DNA from 3 places in the Bacillus sp. F9_6S_D1_P_5 genome. Region 2 is predicted to be linked to each of the others. Evidence: riboswitches for the same ligand, from Rfam matches in the RefSeq annotation. Region 2 holds a riboswitch; each other region holds the start of a gene.
The links. A riboswitch is a leader RNA that binds a small molecule or an ion and turns the genes downstream of it on or off. The one in region 2 is predicted to bind thiamine pyrophosphate.
Positions count from the first base shown of each region.

Region 1 (5,915 bases), on a different contig from region 2:
CAGCTGATATAGGACTAGCTGTAATTGCTTGTTGGGAAGCGATTACGGCAATTGACATCGGTCGTTCCGGTCTAATCCCAGATTCGCGAGAGACTTCTGCGATAACAGGAAGTACAGAATAAGCAACGTGACCAGTTCCTGCGCAGAGTGTAAATAAATAAGTAACAATTGGAGCAAAGAATGTAATACGCTTTGGATTTTTTCGTAATGCTTTCTCAGCCAGATGAACAAGGTAGTCCATTCCTCCAGCGGCTTGAAGTGCACCGGCAGCTGTAATTACTGCTAAAATCATAAGCATTACATCAATAGGAGGAGCTGTAGGTTGTAAATGGAAGACGAAAACAAGTATTGCCATACCGACGCCACCCATTACTCCTAAACCAACTCCGCCTAGGCGTGCGCCAATAAAGATGCAGAGTAGTAACGTAAGAAATTGTAGCCAAAACATGATAAACTACCTCCGAAATTCATTAGTTAAGATATATTTGAATAATTTAATTTGAACGAAAATTAAAATAAATACTCAAAACAATCCTTGTGTTTCATACATTTTTTATTATATAACACAAGAAATGTAACATTCACGTACTTTGTTAAATTATTTCGAAAAAATAATACATTGAAACTTTACATTTACATTTATAAATAGGTAGACATTTTAATTTTTATGTTGTAATCTTTGATAGAGAATAATTTAATTCTCATAGAACTCCCATATCGTTCAACTCGTTCAGCGAGAAAGGCAAACTGATGGAAACATTAGGACGCAAAACTACAGGAGCTAAGGCCGAAAGGCTATGCTAGCCAGTTACCGGACGGATAGGGTTGGTCTTGACCAATGCTCTTTTCATTGGTCTTTTTTTTATTTGTAAAAAAATGAGAACCTTTATCAATTGTTAATGAGGTTTATATTTTAATAGTCTTAATTTATATTATGTTAATTAAGAAAGGTGATGTTAATGGGAAAATATTGGCACAAGCTATCATTTCTTCAAAAAAATGTATTGTTAACTGTGCTAGTTATTTTGACGCTTGTTGGTACTATGGGAGCGTTAAGTTTTAACATGTTTCAAAATAGCATGATGTCTATATTTGAAAGGCATTCTTTTGAAACAGGAGATACGGTATTACATAAATTAGACGTGGAAATATTGAGAGATGTTGCAAAAGACCCAACGGCAGAAAGAGAAAAGAGAGAGAAGTTAACAGAGAAATTAGATGAATCAACGGAAGAATTGAGCAGTGTTGGACAAACGTATATTGTTGGAGCGAAAAAAAATGAAAAAGGTGAGCTACAAATCATTGATTTGTCTACAGGTTTAGCAAATGTTGTTGAAGTAAGGCCGGGAGAATATTATAAACAACCAGATCTTTGGATGGAAGCATATGATAAAGTAATGAGCACAAAAAAAGCAAACATGACAGTAGTATATGAAGACGCATTAGGAACATGGGTGACGATATTAGAGCCAATTAAAGATGGAGAAGGTAACATTGTGGCACTTGTTGCAGCTGATGTAGATGCCTCTATTGTTCCTAGTACAAAGGAAAAGTTCATTATACAAGGTTTAATGTTTATTTGTATTTCTGTTTTAATTGCAACGGTTATTCAATTCCTAATCGTACGTAACGCACTTGCTCCATTGCGGGATTTACGTGAAGGATTGCGCAAAGTCGGTGAAGGTGACTTAAGTATTAAATTAGAGGAAAGACCAGATGATATTGGTATTATTAATGCGTATTTTAATAATACTATCGAGAAGTTTAAAGGAATTATAGATAAAGTAAAGCAGACAGCAGAACAGGTTTCCTCATCTTCACAAGAATTGTCAGTGAGTACGAAAGAGAATAGCATGGCAGTCCAAGGAATCGTAAGTTCTATAGTTGAGTTAAGGGCTGGCGTTCAATTACAAGAAACTGCAGTACCAAAGTATTTAGATATTATATATGAAATGGAAGATAGGATGGAAGAAATAACGAATACTGCAAAACAAATGGCGAAAGAGTCTGAAGGTACAAACCATCATTCAGTAAAAGGAAATGGTATTATTGAGCAGACGATTAATCAAATGAACATAATACAAAATGCAGTACAAGATTTATCTTCTATTATTTATTCTTTGGAAAAAAGATCAAAAGAAATTAGTGACATTGTAACAGTAATTACTGGTATTTCAAATCAAACGAATTTGCTAGCTCTAAATGCTACTACTATTGAAGCTTCATGTGCTGAGGAAACTGGTGAGGGATTTGTCGTTGTTGCGGATGAAGTGCGTAAATTAGCAGAGCAGACGGAAGCATCAGCAAAAGATATAGCAAAATTAATAGGGGAAACACGAGCTGGTACGGAAGAAGCTGTTGTTTCAATTCAAAATACTTTAAAAGAAGTAGAATCTGGAATGAAACTTGTTGAAAGTAGTGGTGCTTTCTTTGGTGAAATTTCAAAATCAGCACAATCTGTTACAAATCAAGTTAGAGTTGTTTCTAGCAATTCAAGTAATATATTGCAAAATAGCCAAAATATTGTTCGTGTTGTAAATGAACTATCACTTATCGCAAATACGTATGCAAATAGTAGTAATAATATTGAAGAAAGTATGAAAGAGCAGGAAATGTCTGTACAAGATATTGCTGAATTAGCAAGTTCTTTAAGCTGGCTTTCACAGGAGTTACAAGAGTTAATAGGAGAATTTAAAAGTTAAATGAAATGATTATACGTACTTTTGTTTGTTCAATAAAATAAATCATGCTACAATGAAAACGAATTAAGGACCGGGGAGCCAATTGGCTGAGAGGATGTAAATAAACATCGACCCTCAACCTGATCTGGATAATGCCAGCGTAGGGAGTTACTTAAAGTGATGTAGCATATGTTATTCTATAATAACTTGCATACAAGGCTTTCCTACGCAGTAGGAAAGCCTTTTCTTGTTTTAACATTTCATATTATAAGGGGGATTTTACTATGTCACAACAAGTTACAATTTCATTTTCAGTAGTACCACAAGCGAAGAACAAAGATGTGTATTCTGTTGTTGATAAAGCAATTGAGGTTGTACAACAATCGGGAGTTCGTTATGAAGTAGGGGCAATGGAAACAACGCTGGAAGGAGAATTAGATGTACTTCTTGATGTCATTAAACGTGCACAACAAGCGTGTGTGGATGCTGGAGCAGAAGAAGTAATTACTTCTATTAAAATCCATTATCGTCCAAGCACTGGTGTAACGATAGATGAAAAAGTTTGGAAGTACCGTGATGAATATGCAAAACCAGAAGCAATCTAAAATAATTACAACAATTTGGCTTATCCTTCTCATTGCGATATGGGAAGGATCTGTTTCATTATTTAAAATTGAACCGTGGATTTTACCCAAGCCTTCTGCCATTGTTCAAGAATTAATTGGAATGAAAGATTTACTATTACCGAATACGATGCAAACGCTGCAAGAGGTTATAATTGGACTGTTCTTTGCGATTTTAATTGGGACAAGTATTGCAATTATTATGGACGTTATTCCTTTATTTCGTATTTTAATAAATCCGTTGCTTGTTATTTCGCAAACGATTCCAATCGTTGTACTTGCACCGTTATTTATTATTTGGTTTGGATATGGAATGCTACCGAAAGTAATGGTAGTCATACTCGTTTGTTTCTTCCCGATCGCGCTTAGCATTTTAGAAGGTTTTCAAACAGTAGATAAAAATATGTTGAAGTTGTTGCAAACGATGAAGGCAACGAAATGGCAAGTTTACCAGAAAGTAAAGTTTCCAGCAGTACTTCCATACTTTTTCTCAGGGTTAAAAATTGCAGTTACATATAGCGTAATGGGAGCGATTATTGGAGAATGGCTCGGTGCCAGTGAAGGATTAGGAGTTATGCTTACGAGGGCTACGAAATCCTTTTTAACAGCCCGAGTATTTGGTGTTGCAGCAATTATTGTTATGGTGACATTATGCTTGTATTTTATCGTAGAGTTTATGGCAAGAATAACAGCACCATGGATATATAGAAAGGACGGCAGAAAATGAAAAAAGGTTTAAAAGTTATGTTGGCTGCCTTATTAGCAGTAGGTGTGGTTGGGTGTAACCCAGCGAAGAAAGAAGAAAGTGCAAGTAAAGATCAAAAAGTAAAAGTAGTATTAGATTGGTTTCCGAATACGAATCATACTGGCTTATATGTAGCGCAAGCGAAAGATTATTATAAAAAGCAAGGCTTAGATGTAGAAATTATTCAGCCTGGTGATAATGTGACAGCGGAGCAAATGATAGCTTCAGGAAAAGCTGACTTCGCAATAAGCGCACAAGAAAATGTAACGTTGGCTCGTGTGGAGGGGATTCCTGTTGTATCTGTCGGAGTGATTATTCAGCATAACACTTCAGCTTTTGCATCGCTTAAGAAAGATAACATGACTTCACCGAAAGATTTTGAAGGTAAACGTTATGGAGGCTGGGGAGGACCAGCAGAAGAAGCTACATTAAAGACAATTATGGAGAAACATCAAGCTGATTTTAATAAAGTTGAAAAAATCATCTTAGGACAAACCGATTTCTTTAAATCAATCGGCCGTGATGCAGACTTTGAATGGATTTATTACGGATGGGATGGAATTGAAGCGAAGCGCCAAGGAAAAGAGTTAAATACGATTATGGTGAAAGACTTAGACCCAGCGCTTGATTTCTATAGTCCAGTTATTATTACGAGTGAAAAACATACGAAACAAGATAAAGACTTTGTGAAAAAGTTTATGAGTGCAACGACAGACGGTTATAATTTTGCAATTAAAGAACCGAAAGAAGCTGCTGATATTTTAATTAAAGCTGTTCCAGATGTGAATAAAGACTTAGTACAAGAAAGTCAAAAGTGGTTAAGTACGAAGTATCAAGATGATGCAAAAGCATGGGGAGTACAGAAGGAAGAAGTTTGGACGAATTACATGAATTTCTTATATGATAACAAAGTTATTAAGAAGAAAATTGATGTAAAAGATGCCTTTACAAATGAGTTCCTTCCAAGTGAAAAATGAGTGGATTACAAATAAAAGATGTTGTAAAATCTTTCGATGGAAAGAATGTATTAGCAAATATTAGTGCTTCTATACAAGAGGGAGAGTTTGTTTCCTTTGTAGGACCGAGTGGTTGCGGGAAAAGCACATTATTAAATATGATTGCAAATGTTGAAAATCCAACAAGTGGGAATGTAACGTATAAGGATACGCACGTACGAGAGCAAGATGTCGTAAGTTATATGCCACAACAAGATTTATTACTACCGTGGCGATCAGCTTTGCAAAATATAGTCCTGCCATTGGAAATCGAAGGTAAACCGAAAAAACAAAGGCTCACAGAAGGAATGGAAGCATTAAAGCAATTTCAGCTAGATGAATATGCGGACCATTATCCAGATGAATTGTCCGGTGGTATGCGTCAAAGGATTAGTTTTCTGCGCACATATTTATGTGAAAAGCCAATTATGCTACTTGATGAGCCTTTTGGAAAATTAGATGCTTTTACAAAAATGGAAGTACATAGCTGGCTTTTAAACTCTTGGCACCAAGAGAAGCAAACAATCGTTATGGTTACACATGACTTAGATGAGGCAATCTTGCTTTCGGATCGTGTATTTATTTTATCTCAAAGGCCAGCATCAATAGTTGGCGAGGTACAAGTGAAATTACCTAGGCCGAGAACGATGGATATGTTAACATCACTTGAGTTAAAGCAGGATAAGGAAGAAATTTTGAGAGTATTAGCTCCTTATATGAAAAAATAGAAAAAGCCTTTTAACAGTTTTTAGTATAATTACTGTTAAGAGGCTTTTTTATATAGGGGGAGAAAGATGAAATCTATAGAGCAAATAGTTGATTCGTTAACAGCTAATAATCTTGAAGAAGGAAAGTCCTTATTAAAAAATCA
Region 1 is NZ_JBTREW010000011.1:93,956-99,870, reverse strand. Features, by position in the region: gene ACUXEY_RS15305 (anaerobic C4-dicarboxylate transporter family protein) at 1-448, opposite strand, end outside; cyclic di-GMP riboswitch class I at 732-816, shown strand; gene ACUXEY_RS15300 (methyl-accepting chemotaxis protein) at 960-2,702, shown strand; TPP riboswitch at 2,764-2,865, shown strand; gene ACUXEY_RS15295 (MTH1187 family thiamine-binding protein) at 2,966-3,286, shown strand; gene ACUXEY_RS15290 (ABC transporter permease) at 3,258-4,031, shown strand; gene ACUXEY_RS15285 (ABC transporter substrate-binding protein) at 4,028-5,026, shown strand; gene ACUXEY_RS15280 (ABC transporter ATP-binding protein) at 5,023-5,772, shown strand; gene ACUXEY_RS15275 (hypothetical protein) at 5,839-5,915, shown strand, end outside.
Region 1: another riboswitch for thiamine pyrophosphate. It lies ahead of ACUXEY_RS15295 (MTH1187 family thiamine-binding protein); the one in region 2 lies ahead of tenA (thiaminase II).

Region 2 (5,915 bases):
CATGATTGTTTACCATCATTCTTTAAACTATTTCTTAAAAATAAGCGTTATGCAACGATTCACGATATTCTGTTCTATTGGTGTGACGATGAACAAAGAATGAGCTTAGAAAAAAAATATAATCTTAGTTTTATTTATGAAAAATATGCTTGCGGATAAAGAGCATTTTCTATATAAATTAAAAAGGATCTCAATTTTATGTGAGATCCTTTTTTTATTAGTAAAGCAAGGAGAATGTAATTAAGACGAGAAATAACATTCCATAAAGGAGAACTTGTGCCGTATTGCTTCCTTGTATACCAAAAAAAGTATTTGTTTTTTTATATAAATTCACTATATATTTTAGCGGATTATCTTTGAAAGATTGATACACAGTGTCTCCTCTTTCTAAGCTTCTTGTTCGTGTTTTTTGTTATTAGGAACATGAATGTATCTAGCTATGAATAATAAAATAGCCATAAAAAATACAGGAAATACGGTAGATAAATAAAAACCATTACTAATAATATTTGCTATTAGGGCACTTAATAGAAAGATGGCATTATAAATATGGGCAATTTTTTGTTTTAGTTGAACTTGAAAAGATTCCATCATAATTTCTAAAGCAACAAAAGCAATGATAATAGACAAAAATACAGTATTTGTATTGTAAATGATTAAACAACAGATTAAACCTAAAAAGGCTAAGTATTCAATTAAGAGAGGTATATTGATATTGCGTGACATACAATTTACCTAACTAAATATGGCAGTGGATTTACTGCATTTGTTTTTTCAAAATTCCATTCTCCATTGTGTAATTCAAAATGAAGATGTTGCCCGTATGAATGACCTGTGTTTCCCATATGACCTACTAATTGTCCAGCTTGTACTTGATCACCAGCTTGTACAGTGCGATCTTTCATATGAGCATAGACTGTTGTATATAATTTCCCGTTTATTTGATGGGCGATGAACACAACATTGCCATAGCTAGCTGAATAATATGATTTCACAACTTTACCTGCCGCCGCCGCTTGGATAGAGACGTTACCTGGAGCTGCAATATCTATACCATAATGCATTTGTTCCCAGCGCATATCAAAGGTTGAGCTAATTTTTCCTTGTGTAGGGAATTTGAAAACTGCTGGAATGGAAGCAGTTTGGGCTTTTTGAACTTGTGCTTGATTTTGCACTACATAATGTTTTGCCACGTATCCGTATCCTGTGCCAAAACGAATTTTATACCAAGTTCCTACAGTTTCTACTACTTGTAGTTGTGTTCCATTTTGTAATGAACCAAGCAGTGCACTACTTGTACTAGCGGTGCTACGTACATTAAGTTTAGGTGTTGCAACTGTGTATTTCGTATTATTTTGAACTGTAATGCCTTTTACTAAAGGCTGTGAACCGTTAGAAACGAATGCTTTTTGTACGTAACCTGTTGTGCCATTATGTAAAATTTTATACCACTCGCCTTGTTCTTCTTGAATAGTAACGAATTTCCCATTTGGTAACACATCTAAAATTGAAGATTCTAAATTAGGTTCAGAACGAACGTTTAATGCATTGGCATTAACGATGTATTGATTATTAGATTGAAGTTTGTTTTTTAGTAGAATAGCATCTTTTTGTACGTAACCTACTTTATTATTAACAGATACTTTATACCAGCTATCAGTTGTTTCAAGTATGTTCACTTTCGTATTAAAGCGAATTGTATCAATTGATGAGCTATTTGCGTTATTTTTTGTATGTAAGGTTACTTGATTGACTTTGACATAGCCAGTTTTTACATTAGATAATTGTTCAGCGTTGGCTGTTTGTACATTTGTTTCTCCCATAGAAGGAAGTAAAGAAGCAATTGCGACAGTAGTTGCTGCTAAAGCAGTAGCTTTCATATTCATATAATAGAGACCTCCTCTAGTTGTATAGTTGTAATTTTATTATAGTATAAAGATATAATATAGTGGGTTTATTCACATAAATGTAATATGAAATCAATATAAAAATAAATTTTTTGAGGATAATGATTCCTTTTTATCCAATTAATTAGGATAATAATTTCTAACATAGAATATAAGTATTATATGGCTTTATTATTTTGTTGACAATTAAGAAAATTAAAACAGTTGATGATGTCTTATTACGATGTTATACTGACAGTGTTAATTTCATAGTTTGCTAGGAGAGCTGGTGTTGCCAGCTGAGAGTAGGCCGTAAGCCTTTGATCCTTTTCATTACCTGATCTAGATTATGCTAGCGTAGGGAAGCAATTCGGACACTAATAATAAGTCCCCGTTTCTTTGCGTATAGAAACGGGGCTTTTTTGTTTGAAAATTTCATATTGAAACCACTAGGGGTGCTTGTTGTGCTGAGAGAGGAATAATCCTTAACCCTTATAACACCTGATCTAGGTAATACTAGCGAAGGGAAGTGGAGCAACGAATAAATTATAATTTTATTTGCTGTAACCACTTCTTATTTAGAAGTGGTTTTTTATTTATATACACATACCGGAAGGGGATAGGGAAATGAAATTTTGCGATAGATTATTAGAAACTGTACAACCAGTTTGGGAGATGAGTCATAATCATCCGTTTGTTGTAGGTATGGGAGACGGTACGTTAGAAAAAGATAAGTTTCAGTATTACATTATTCAAGATTATTTATATTTGTTAGATTATGCAAAGCTATATGCCATCGGTGTTGTAAAGGCAACGAATCCACAAGTAATGGGGAAATTTGCTGAACAAATTGATGGAATATTAAATGGAGAAATGACAATCCATAAACAATATGCAAAAAGACTTGGAATTTCTATAGAGGAGATAGAGTCTGCAAAGCCATCTGCTAAAAATTTAGCTTATACAAATTACATGATGTCTGTATCTCAAAATGGCACACTTGCGGAATTAATAGCAGCACTTCTTCCATGTATGTGGAGCTACTGGGAAATTGGAAAGCGTTTAAATGATATTCCTGGAGCGAGAGATCATGAGTTCTTTGGTGAGTGGATTCAAGGATATAGTTCTGAAGAATACGGTAACCTTTGTATTTGGCTAATAGATTTATTAAATGAAATGGCAGTTGGAAAATCTGACAAAGAGCTAGATCGATTAGAGGAGATTTTCCTATATTCCAGTCGATTTGAATATTTATTCTGGGATATGTCCTATCGTAAGGAGATGTGGGGATTTGAGGAGCAAGAACATACTACAGTTTCATAATGTTTCTTTTCATTATGATGAGAAACCAATCATCAATGAATTAAATGCTTCTATACAAGATAAAGAGTTTGTAAGTATTATCGGACCGAGTGGATGCGGGAAAAGTACTTTATTTCGCCTTATTACAGGTTTAGAAGAAGCAAGTACGGGACAGATAGAGCTGACAGAAACAAAGAGCCACCCTGTAGGGTATATGCCCCAAAAAGATATGCTCCTGCCGTGGAGAACGATTATTGAGAATGCTGCCCTGCCGTTAGAGTGCCAAGGTGTACAGAAGAAAGAAGCACAAATAAAGGCGAAGGAACTATTGCATAAATTTGGCTTACAAGGGTATGAGACAAAATATCCGAAAGATTTATCTGGTGGTATGAGACAACGTGTATCCTTTATTCGAACTTTATTAACAGGCGGGGAGATATTGCTGTTAGATGAACCGTTTAGCGCGTTGGATGCTTTAACGAAGGCATCTTTGCAAGAATGGCTGTTTGAACAATGGAAAGAGTGGGAAAAAACAATTTTATTTATCACTCATGATGTGGAAGAAGCATTGTTTCTTTCTAATCGAATTTTAGTAGTAGAGCAGCAACCGATAACTACTTTAACCGAGAGGATTGTACCGCTTGATCGTAATCGAACAAGAAAAGATTTATATAAGCCTGAAGTGTTAGCGCTTAAAGATGAGCTTCTTAGTATGTTACAAAGGCAGGTACTCGTATGATGAACCGGCTGAAGGAACTATTACCTGCCCTTACACTTTCTAGCATTTTACTTGTCATTTGGGAAGTAGGCGCAAGAATTGTAGATGAAATGTACATTTTACCGTCACCGTCTGCGATTGTAATGAAGATATGGAAACTAAAAGATATATTATTTACGGTTCATTTGCCGGCAACATTATATGTCGTTTTAATAGGTGTGGCAATTTCTATCGTACTTGGGGTAGGGCTAGCGATGTTAATGAACGCGAGTAATTGGATGGAGAGAGCATTTTATCCATTATTAGTGGCTTCACAAACGATTCCTATTACAGCGCTTGCTCCGCTCTTCGTTTTATGGTTTGGATATACGATTTGGAGTAAAGTCGTTGTTACGGTTTTAATTACGTTTTTCCCAATTGCGGTCAATACGTATGATGGGCTACGCAGTACGAAAAAAGAATGGGAGGAGCTCTTAGTTACGTACGGGGCAACGAAAAAAGATGTTTTTCTTAAATTAAAATTGCCGTCTGCTCTTCCTTATTTTTTCTCAGCTTTGAAAATTGCAGTTCCGCTTAGTGTAATTGGGGCAGCAATTGGTGAATGGCTCGGTGCACAAGCTGGGCTAGGATATTTCAGTAAAAGAATGATGACGCAGTTAGATGGAGCAGGTGTATTTGCACCCATTGTATTGTTATCGTTATTAGCTATTTTCTTCGTCATACTTATTTCGATATTAGAAAAGAAATTCATTAGTTGGAGGAAGCATTCATGAAATTATTAAAACGCATCTTTGTGTTTACATTATTAGTTGCAATGATTGCTGGATGTTCTAGTAATTCAGCATCAGATAAGAGTAAAAAAGAAAAAGAAATAACGGTCATGCTTGATTGGTACCCAAATGCGGTACATAGCTTTATTTATGCAGCAATTGAAAAAGGCTACTTTAAAGAAGAAGGTGTAAAGGTGAATATTAAATTCCCTTCCAATCCGACTGACCCATTAACTTTAGCAGCTGCAGGAAAAGTAACGGTTGGCCTATATTACCAGCCAGATGTTGTCATGGCAAAAGCAAATGAACAAATTCCAGTGAAGTCAATTGGGGCTGTCGTACGTTCACCATTAAATCATGTTGTATCGCTGAAGTCAGCGGGCATTCAATCGCCAAAAGATTTAGAGGGGAAAACAGTTGGATATTCTGGAACACCTTTAAGTGAGATGTATTTAAAAACGATGATAAAAGAAGCTGGTGGTAATCCAGATACAGTGAAAGTAGTCGATGTTGGCTTTGATTTAGTACCAGCATTAATTACGAAAAAAGTAGATGCGGTAACAGGGGCATACATTAACCATGAAGTACCTGTTATGCGTCATGAAGGTCATGAGCCAGCATACTTTAATCCAGCAGATTATGGTGTACCGAATTATCATGAGCTTGTATTTGTAACAGGTGATAAAACGTTGAAGAAAGATAAAGAAGCGTTGCAAGCTTTCTTACGTGGTACGAAAAAAGGCTATGATTTCATGAAGAAAAATCCAGATGAAGCATTAAATATTTTATTAAATCATCAAGAAAAAGAAAACTTCCCGCTTGTACCAGAAGTTGAAAAAGAAAGTATGAAAATTTTATTAGAGAAGATGGAAACGAAAGATGAGCCATTTTTATCAGATTCAAAAGAATCATGGGAGAAACAAAATAAATGGCTGAAAGATAAAGGCATGACGAAAGAAATCGTTCCGGCCGATGAGTTATTCGAAAATATTTTAAAGTAGGCGAATGAATATGAGAAATGAGCTTCATGTAATCTCAAATGGTCACATGTCATTCGAAGAGTTAGTGAATGTAGCGATGCAAATTGAAAGTGAAATTGATTATTTGCATATTCGTGAGCGTGAGAAAAGTACGAAGGAATTGTATGAAGGTGTGGAAAGTCTTTTGAAGAAAGGCTTTCCGGCATCGAAAATAGTGATAAACGATCGAATTGATATTGCTATTTTATTAAACGTTCCG
Region 2 is NZ_JBTREW010000013.1:3,973-9,887, forward strand. Features, by position in the region: gene ACUXEY_RS16885 (DUF3965 domain-containing protein) at 1-159, shown strand, start outside; gene ACUXEY_RS16890 (hypothetical protein) at 388-726, opposite strand; gene ACUXEY_RS16895 (SH3 domain-containing protein) at 732-1,886, opposite strand; TPP riboswitch at 2,156-2,267, shown strand; TPP riboswitch at 2,328-2,431, shown strand; gene tenA (thiaminase II) at 2,514-3,209, shown strand; gene ACUXEY_RS16905 (ABC transporter ATP-binding protein) at 3,178-3,927, shown strand; gene ACUXEY_RS16910 (ABC transporter permease) at 3,927-4,679, shown strand; gene ACUXEY_RS16915 (ABC transporter substrate-binding protein) at 4,676-5,677, shown strand; gene tenI (thiazole tautomerase TenI) at 5,688-5,915, shown strand, end outside.

Region 3 (5,915 bases), on a different contig from region 2:
TCTTTTTCACACTGTCTACCTAAAGGGGATAATATCACTCTAAATGAGATGGTCTTTTCTATTTACGTCTTACTTTTCTCCTAAACAGCCATAGATTACTGTCCAATCTCCCCCTCCTACTCTTCGCATAGCATATACTAAAAAGGAGGTACGTACTTAATATGTCAAACTATTATTACGACCGTTCACATAAGTGCTATCGTAAGAAACGTAAAAAGTGCGATTGTCATTGTGAACTTCGCAATCAAACGTTATCATCAGGTCCTTTATTCCGTAATGCTGCCGCTGATTTTATTTAAGTTTCTGCACTTAATCAAACAGACGAACCACAAACTGTAACTATAGCTGTTCAGAATTACCAAGATACGTGTGATGGTGATGTTTATCCTTCTTATGGATATCTTTGTGGGGAATTAATTAACGATGATAATGGAGGTTCGGATGATACTGTGCGAAACGGTAACGGTGGATGTATCTATTGTGAGCCTGAGGGAATAATCCCGTTTATTGGTTCATCTTCTCGCTCCTTTACTAATTAAATCTTCTTCTGAATACGAGAATGTATTATATACCCCACAGTCATCTTCAGGGCAGTACAAACCGTATTCATGAGGTTTCAGTTGAAATTTCCTACTAAATAATTTTGCACCTACTTTGGTTTCATCAAGCAAATTTACTTCATAATCTCGATTTAATAGGATTCCCATAAATACAGTACCATCCTATTTCCTTATTACATTCTTTACATTTAATTTTTCCTTATACTTTATCACTCATCGTTACTTCCCCTCATATTATGTATATCCAATTATGTCTAGGTTCCCGGGCTCCTATGAGATAACTTTACCACCCGACACATAAATCGTACAAATTGAAAATGACGTTTTTGGGAATTTTACGAAAAAATATTTTGTATCACCAATCAACCCAGCAAATTGACCAGACTCAATAAGAAACACAAAAGCCGCGATACATATGCACCGTGGCTGAATATATAAATGAAATTGGTCTTTTCGTCCTTCTTGCGGATTCTTACAGCCCTTGCCCGTTCTCCGGTAACGTTTTGTGATAAATGGGCTATGATCATGGATTATGAACGTATAGATAGGTTATCCCCACACTATTCTTTTTTCAAAGAACTGTATAGGTATAGCGTAATCTTGATTCTGTTTTGAGAAATCCCCGGAAACGTCCCCTTTTTTATCGAAAAAAAGTCCTGCATTTATGCAAGACAAATATAAATTTAGGACCTTACTTAGAAAAAATTACTGACGAGATTTCATACTACTTATTCTTTTGGAGACGGAAATCTTGCGGCTTCAAAATGTGTACTATTTTCTACATTTGAAATAACTCCAGTTACATGTGTTTTAATTAAATTCATTTATAAAAATTATATAATGCTTCATAAATGGATTCCTTTTTTCAATTATCAATATTCATATGTTACAATAGTACCAGTTGTATCAGTAGTACCATTAAAACCACCACAGCGACCTCCACAACCTCCACAACGACGAGCAGCATCTTCAATATAGTAATATGGATATTGGTTTAGTTGGTCCCAATACACAATATTTCCAGACTGGTAATCATTAAGGCTTAACGCTTGTAGTTCTTGTTGAAACTTATTCATTTTCATGACCTCCGTTTATACATTTCAACCTTTTCAATGCTTTCCGATATTTCTGTTCGTTAAATCTAAGTAGAGATAGCGCTATAAACTAAGTCCAATACGTACACCTACAAAATATGACCTATCAGTAGATGATGCACCTTGTTCATATACGTATTTTTAGGTTGTTTTTTCCATGGGCTCATTTTTATAAATTGAAAAAAGACGCACTTAGAATGGTGCGTCTTTTTGTGATACTTCTTTTGTAAAATCATACACATAGTTATTATCCATACCTATGAATAGCAATACCCCTACTCATTATCCAATTACATCTTTTACTTCTGTATTCACTGGCCACTGTTCTAACGTATAAGCCATTTCCCAAAATGAATATTCATATTGACTACTAATAATAAAATGCTGTTTCATTCGCTTACGATCAGACTCTGTCACCTTTTCAGCGATAATATCTAAACGTGTAATTTGCTCTTCAACTAATGTACGGAACCAATCAGATCCGTAAGCAGAAATCCATTCATTATAAATTGGCTCTTCTGGCTGACACTCTTTTAAACGTTCTCCAATTTCATAATACAACCAATAGCAAGGTAAAATTGCTGCGATGATATCGCCTAAATGCCCTTCATACGCCGCACGATACATATGTGAAGTATATGCGTATGCGGTTGGAGCAGGAATAAAATTATCTTTTTCTTCTTGTGTAATCCCTAGTTTCTTCGCAAAATTCTCATGTAAAGATAATTCTGCTTCATATGTATTTTGAGCATGGTGTGCCATACGAGCAGTCGTTTCTAATTCCTGTGCTTTTGCAGCCCCTAACGTTTGTACTCTAGCAAAATGACTCAAATAATATGAATCTTGAAGCACATAATAGCGAAAACTAGCTAAATCTAACGTTCCTTCACCAAGTTTTTTTACAAAAGGGTGATGAAAACTAGCTTCCCAAATTGAATCTACTTCTTTACGTAATGATTGTGAAAAAGTCATATAAATCCCTCCAAGTAATTTATTTAATTTAGTTATTTATCCACAGTTATTAACGCTTTAAAATAAAAAAACTTTCTTTACAGACATAAAGAAAGTGAAATTGACAGTATTTATTGATGAAATAGCAATGTCTTTTCCACTTCCCTACGCTGGCATTAACCAGATCAGGTACTAAGAGTCTCAAATTTCCATTTGATCTCAGCCTCTAATAGGCCCCCCTAGTGGATAAATATTTAATTTTCGTATTGTATTCATCATAACATACTTCATGTTACTGTCAAAAGTATTCATGATACTGCTACTTAAAATCCTTCTTCTTTTCTTACTCTCAATGAAGTTTCAATAATCATATCTAATAGTTTACTATAATGAATACCAGCTGCATCTGCACTTTTTGGTAGTAAACTTGCTTGTGTCATCCCTGGTAATGTATTAATCTCCATTACATATGGAATACCGTCCTTCACCATCATATCAACCCTTGCATAAACGCTGCATTTCAATGCTTTATAACAAGCCAGTGACGCTTTGTTTACACGTTCCTTCAGTTCAGCTGGAAGTTCGATAACTTCTTCAATTGTACTAGCATCATCATATTTCGCATTGTAATCAAAGAACTCAGCCGCATGCCGAATTGAAATGATAGGTAACTGTTTCCCATCAAAAATGGAACATGTAATCTCTTCACCTTTTATATATTTCTCTATTACTACTTCAGAATCCCATTCGAACACAGTTTCCAGCATTGAAATTAATTCGTCTTTATTGTAGACAATCTTTACTCCAACACTTGAACCACCAGAGTTTGGTTTTACTACTAACGGAAATCCTAACTTATCTAATTCATCAACATTAAGATCCTCCATTTTTGTAAGTTCAATCCAATCTGGCGTTTCTATTCCTTCATAACGTAAAATCTTTTTCGAAATATTTTTGTTCATACATATACCGCTAGATAACATATTGCTGCCGCTATAAGGAATACCTAAACTTTCAAGCGTTCCTTGAACTGTCCCATCTTCTCCGTATTTTCCGTGTAATGCGAGTAGTGCAAAATCAATGTCTTTCGCTTTTTCGATTAAATCCATTTTTTCATTTAACGTAATTGGTACGATTTCATATTTATTTTTATCTAAATTTGCAATCATTTCGTTTCCAGTCATAATTGATACTTGTTTTTCAGAGGATACTCCTCCCATAATAACGCCAATTCTCATTTCCTCAACTCCAAATTTCATTTTTTATTGTATCACCGATTATTTTGATTCCCCGAACTATTTCTTCTTCTTTCAGGCGGGAAAATCCTAATCGAAACGTGTTCGCTCCTCCTCCATCAGAGAAAAAAACATCTCCAGGAGAAAATGTAACCCCTTGCTCATAACACTTTTGTAAAAGTGTGCGGGCATGAATTTTTTCTTCTAACTCTATAAATAAATGAAGTCCACCATCACCGGTCATTCTTTGAAACGGAATGTACTCGTTACACGCCCCAACAGCTAACTCATATTTTTTCTTATAAACAGACCTTGCCTTTTTTAAATATTTTTCAAAATATCCTTCATGTAAATATTGAAATAAAACCGCTTGATCTAGCGTTGATGTGTGTATTGTTCTTGCTCTTTTTACACTTTCTAAATGATGGATTAGCTCTTTATCTGCGATGATCCATCCTACACGTAAACCAGGGAATAGTACTTTTGAAAAGCTACTAATATAAATCACATTATTACCAGCGCCAGCAAAAGTTAATAATGGTGCTAAATGTGAACCTGAATAACGTAGCTCTTCATTAAATCCATCCTCTATAATAGGAATTTTATATTTTGAAAATAAGCTCATCAGTTCTGTTCTTTTCTCTGAACTCGTAACAATACCGGTTGGATTATGATAAGAAGGAATTAAATAAGCAAAATCAAACTCTTTTTCACGCAAGCTTTTTTCAACTTCGCTCGTATCAATACCATCTTCATTCATATTAATTCCATGAATTTCAAGGCCATGTAAGCGGAACAACTTCAAAGCAGCATGATGTGTCGGATTCTCACAAATAACTCGCCCTGATTTTTTCGATAGCGAAGATAGTACAATGTCTAATCCTTCTGTAAATCCATTTGTAATTAATATATCTTTATTTGAAGTATCTACACCTTTCATTTCCATATAATGAAGTAGATAGTTCATTAACGGTCTATAACCTTTTGCGTAGCCGTAATTTAATACGACATCACCTTCAATGGACATACGAGTAAGAAAAGCTCTTTTGAAATTTTCCACATCAAATAGCTTTTCGTCCGGAGAAATACTGTTAAAAACTATCATTCCTTTTTCCCAGCGGACACCATGTTTCATTAAATCTAATTCATCCGCTAATAAGGTAACTGTATTAAGTTTATTTTTCCAATCTATTTCAACAGACGAAGTGTTTGAAATATCAACCTTCGCAACAAAATTCCCTTTTCCTTTAACTGCATAAATAAGCCCTTCTTGCTCTAAATCTGCATACGCAGCAAGAACAGTATTTCTGCTCACACTTAGTAATTCACTTAGTTCCCTTGTTGAAGGGATTTTTTGATTCCCGAGCAAATGCCCTTTCATAATCATCTTTTTTACATAATCTTTCAATTGAATATAAACGGGACGCTCTTTCACAACTTTAAAATCTTTAAACAATTCCTTACCCCCTACAATCATTTTTGCATATTTATTTCATTCTCAAAAGGTCCACTACATATGTATTTTTTATAAAGGGCGGTACGGTTTTATAGGGTGCAGCTTTAATCAAGGGGAGATTCATGCCGCTCATTGATTATTAACTCTCACCACTCAGGAGTTTTACTACCCGTTAATACGTGACAAATCTTTACGATATAAGTTAATTATATCTTTTAAAGCAGCTGCTGCGGCTCCGCGTGGATTAGAAGCACCACCAATTGTAGTAACTTGCCCCATCGTATCGGTAAAGAACGTAATCCCTTTTTCTGTCCCATTTACTTTTGCCAGCGGATGATCTTTATCTATTTCGCGCGGTTCCACATTAAGAGCCACATTTCCAACCTGATCCTTATATGCAGAAGCTATCAATTTAATATATTTATTATGTTCCTTAGCATTTCGAATTTGTTGTTGCGTAACATGTTCGATTCCTTTTATATGTATATCTGAAAGCGTATTCTCTGCTCCCATTAAACTGTTTGTTAAAAGTAACAATTTACACGCACTATCAGAACCACTTACATCTAATATTGGGTTCGTCTCAGCAATTCCTTTACTTTGCGCCTCTTTCAATGCT
Region 3 is NZ_JBTREW010000045.1:6,333-12,247, reverse strand. Features, by position in the region: gene ACUXEY_RS27840 (hypothetical protein) at 162-299, shown strand; gene ACUXEY_RS27835 (hypothetical protein) at 513-707, opposite strand; partial or broken gene ACUXEY_RS27830 (ABC transporter permease) at 1,289-1,372, opposite strand; gene ACUXEY_RS27825 (heterocycloanthracin/sonorensin family bacteriocin) at 1,433-1,642, opposite strand; gene tenA (thiaminase II) at 1,937-2,626, opposite strand; TPP riboswitch at 2,751-2,856, opposite strand; gene ddlB (D-alanine--D-alanine ligase) at 2,929-3,843, opposite strand; gene pdxR (MocR-like pyridoxine biosynthesis transcription factor PdxR) at 3,848-5,296, opposite strand; gene ACUXEY_RS27805 (homoserine dehydrogenase) at 5,462-5,915, opposite strand, start outside.
Region 3: another riboswitch for thiamine pyrophosphate. It lies ahead of tenA (thiaminase II); the one in region 2 lies ahead of tenA (thiaminase II).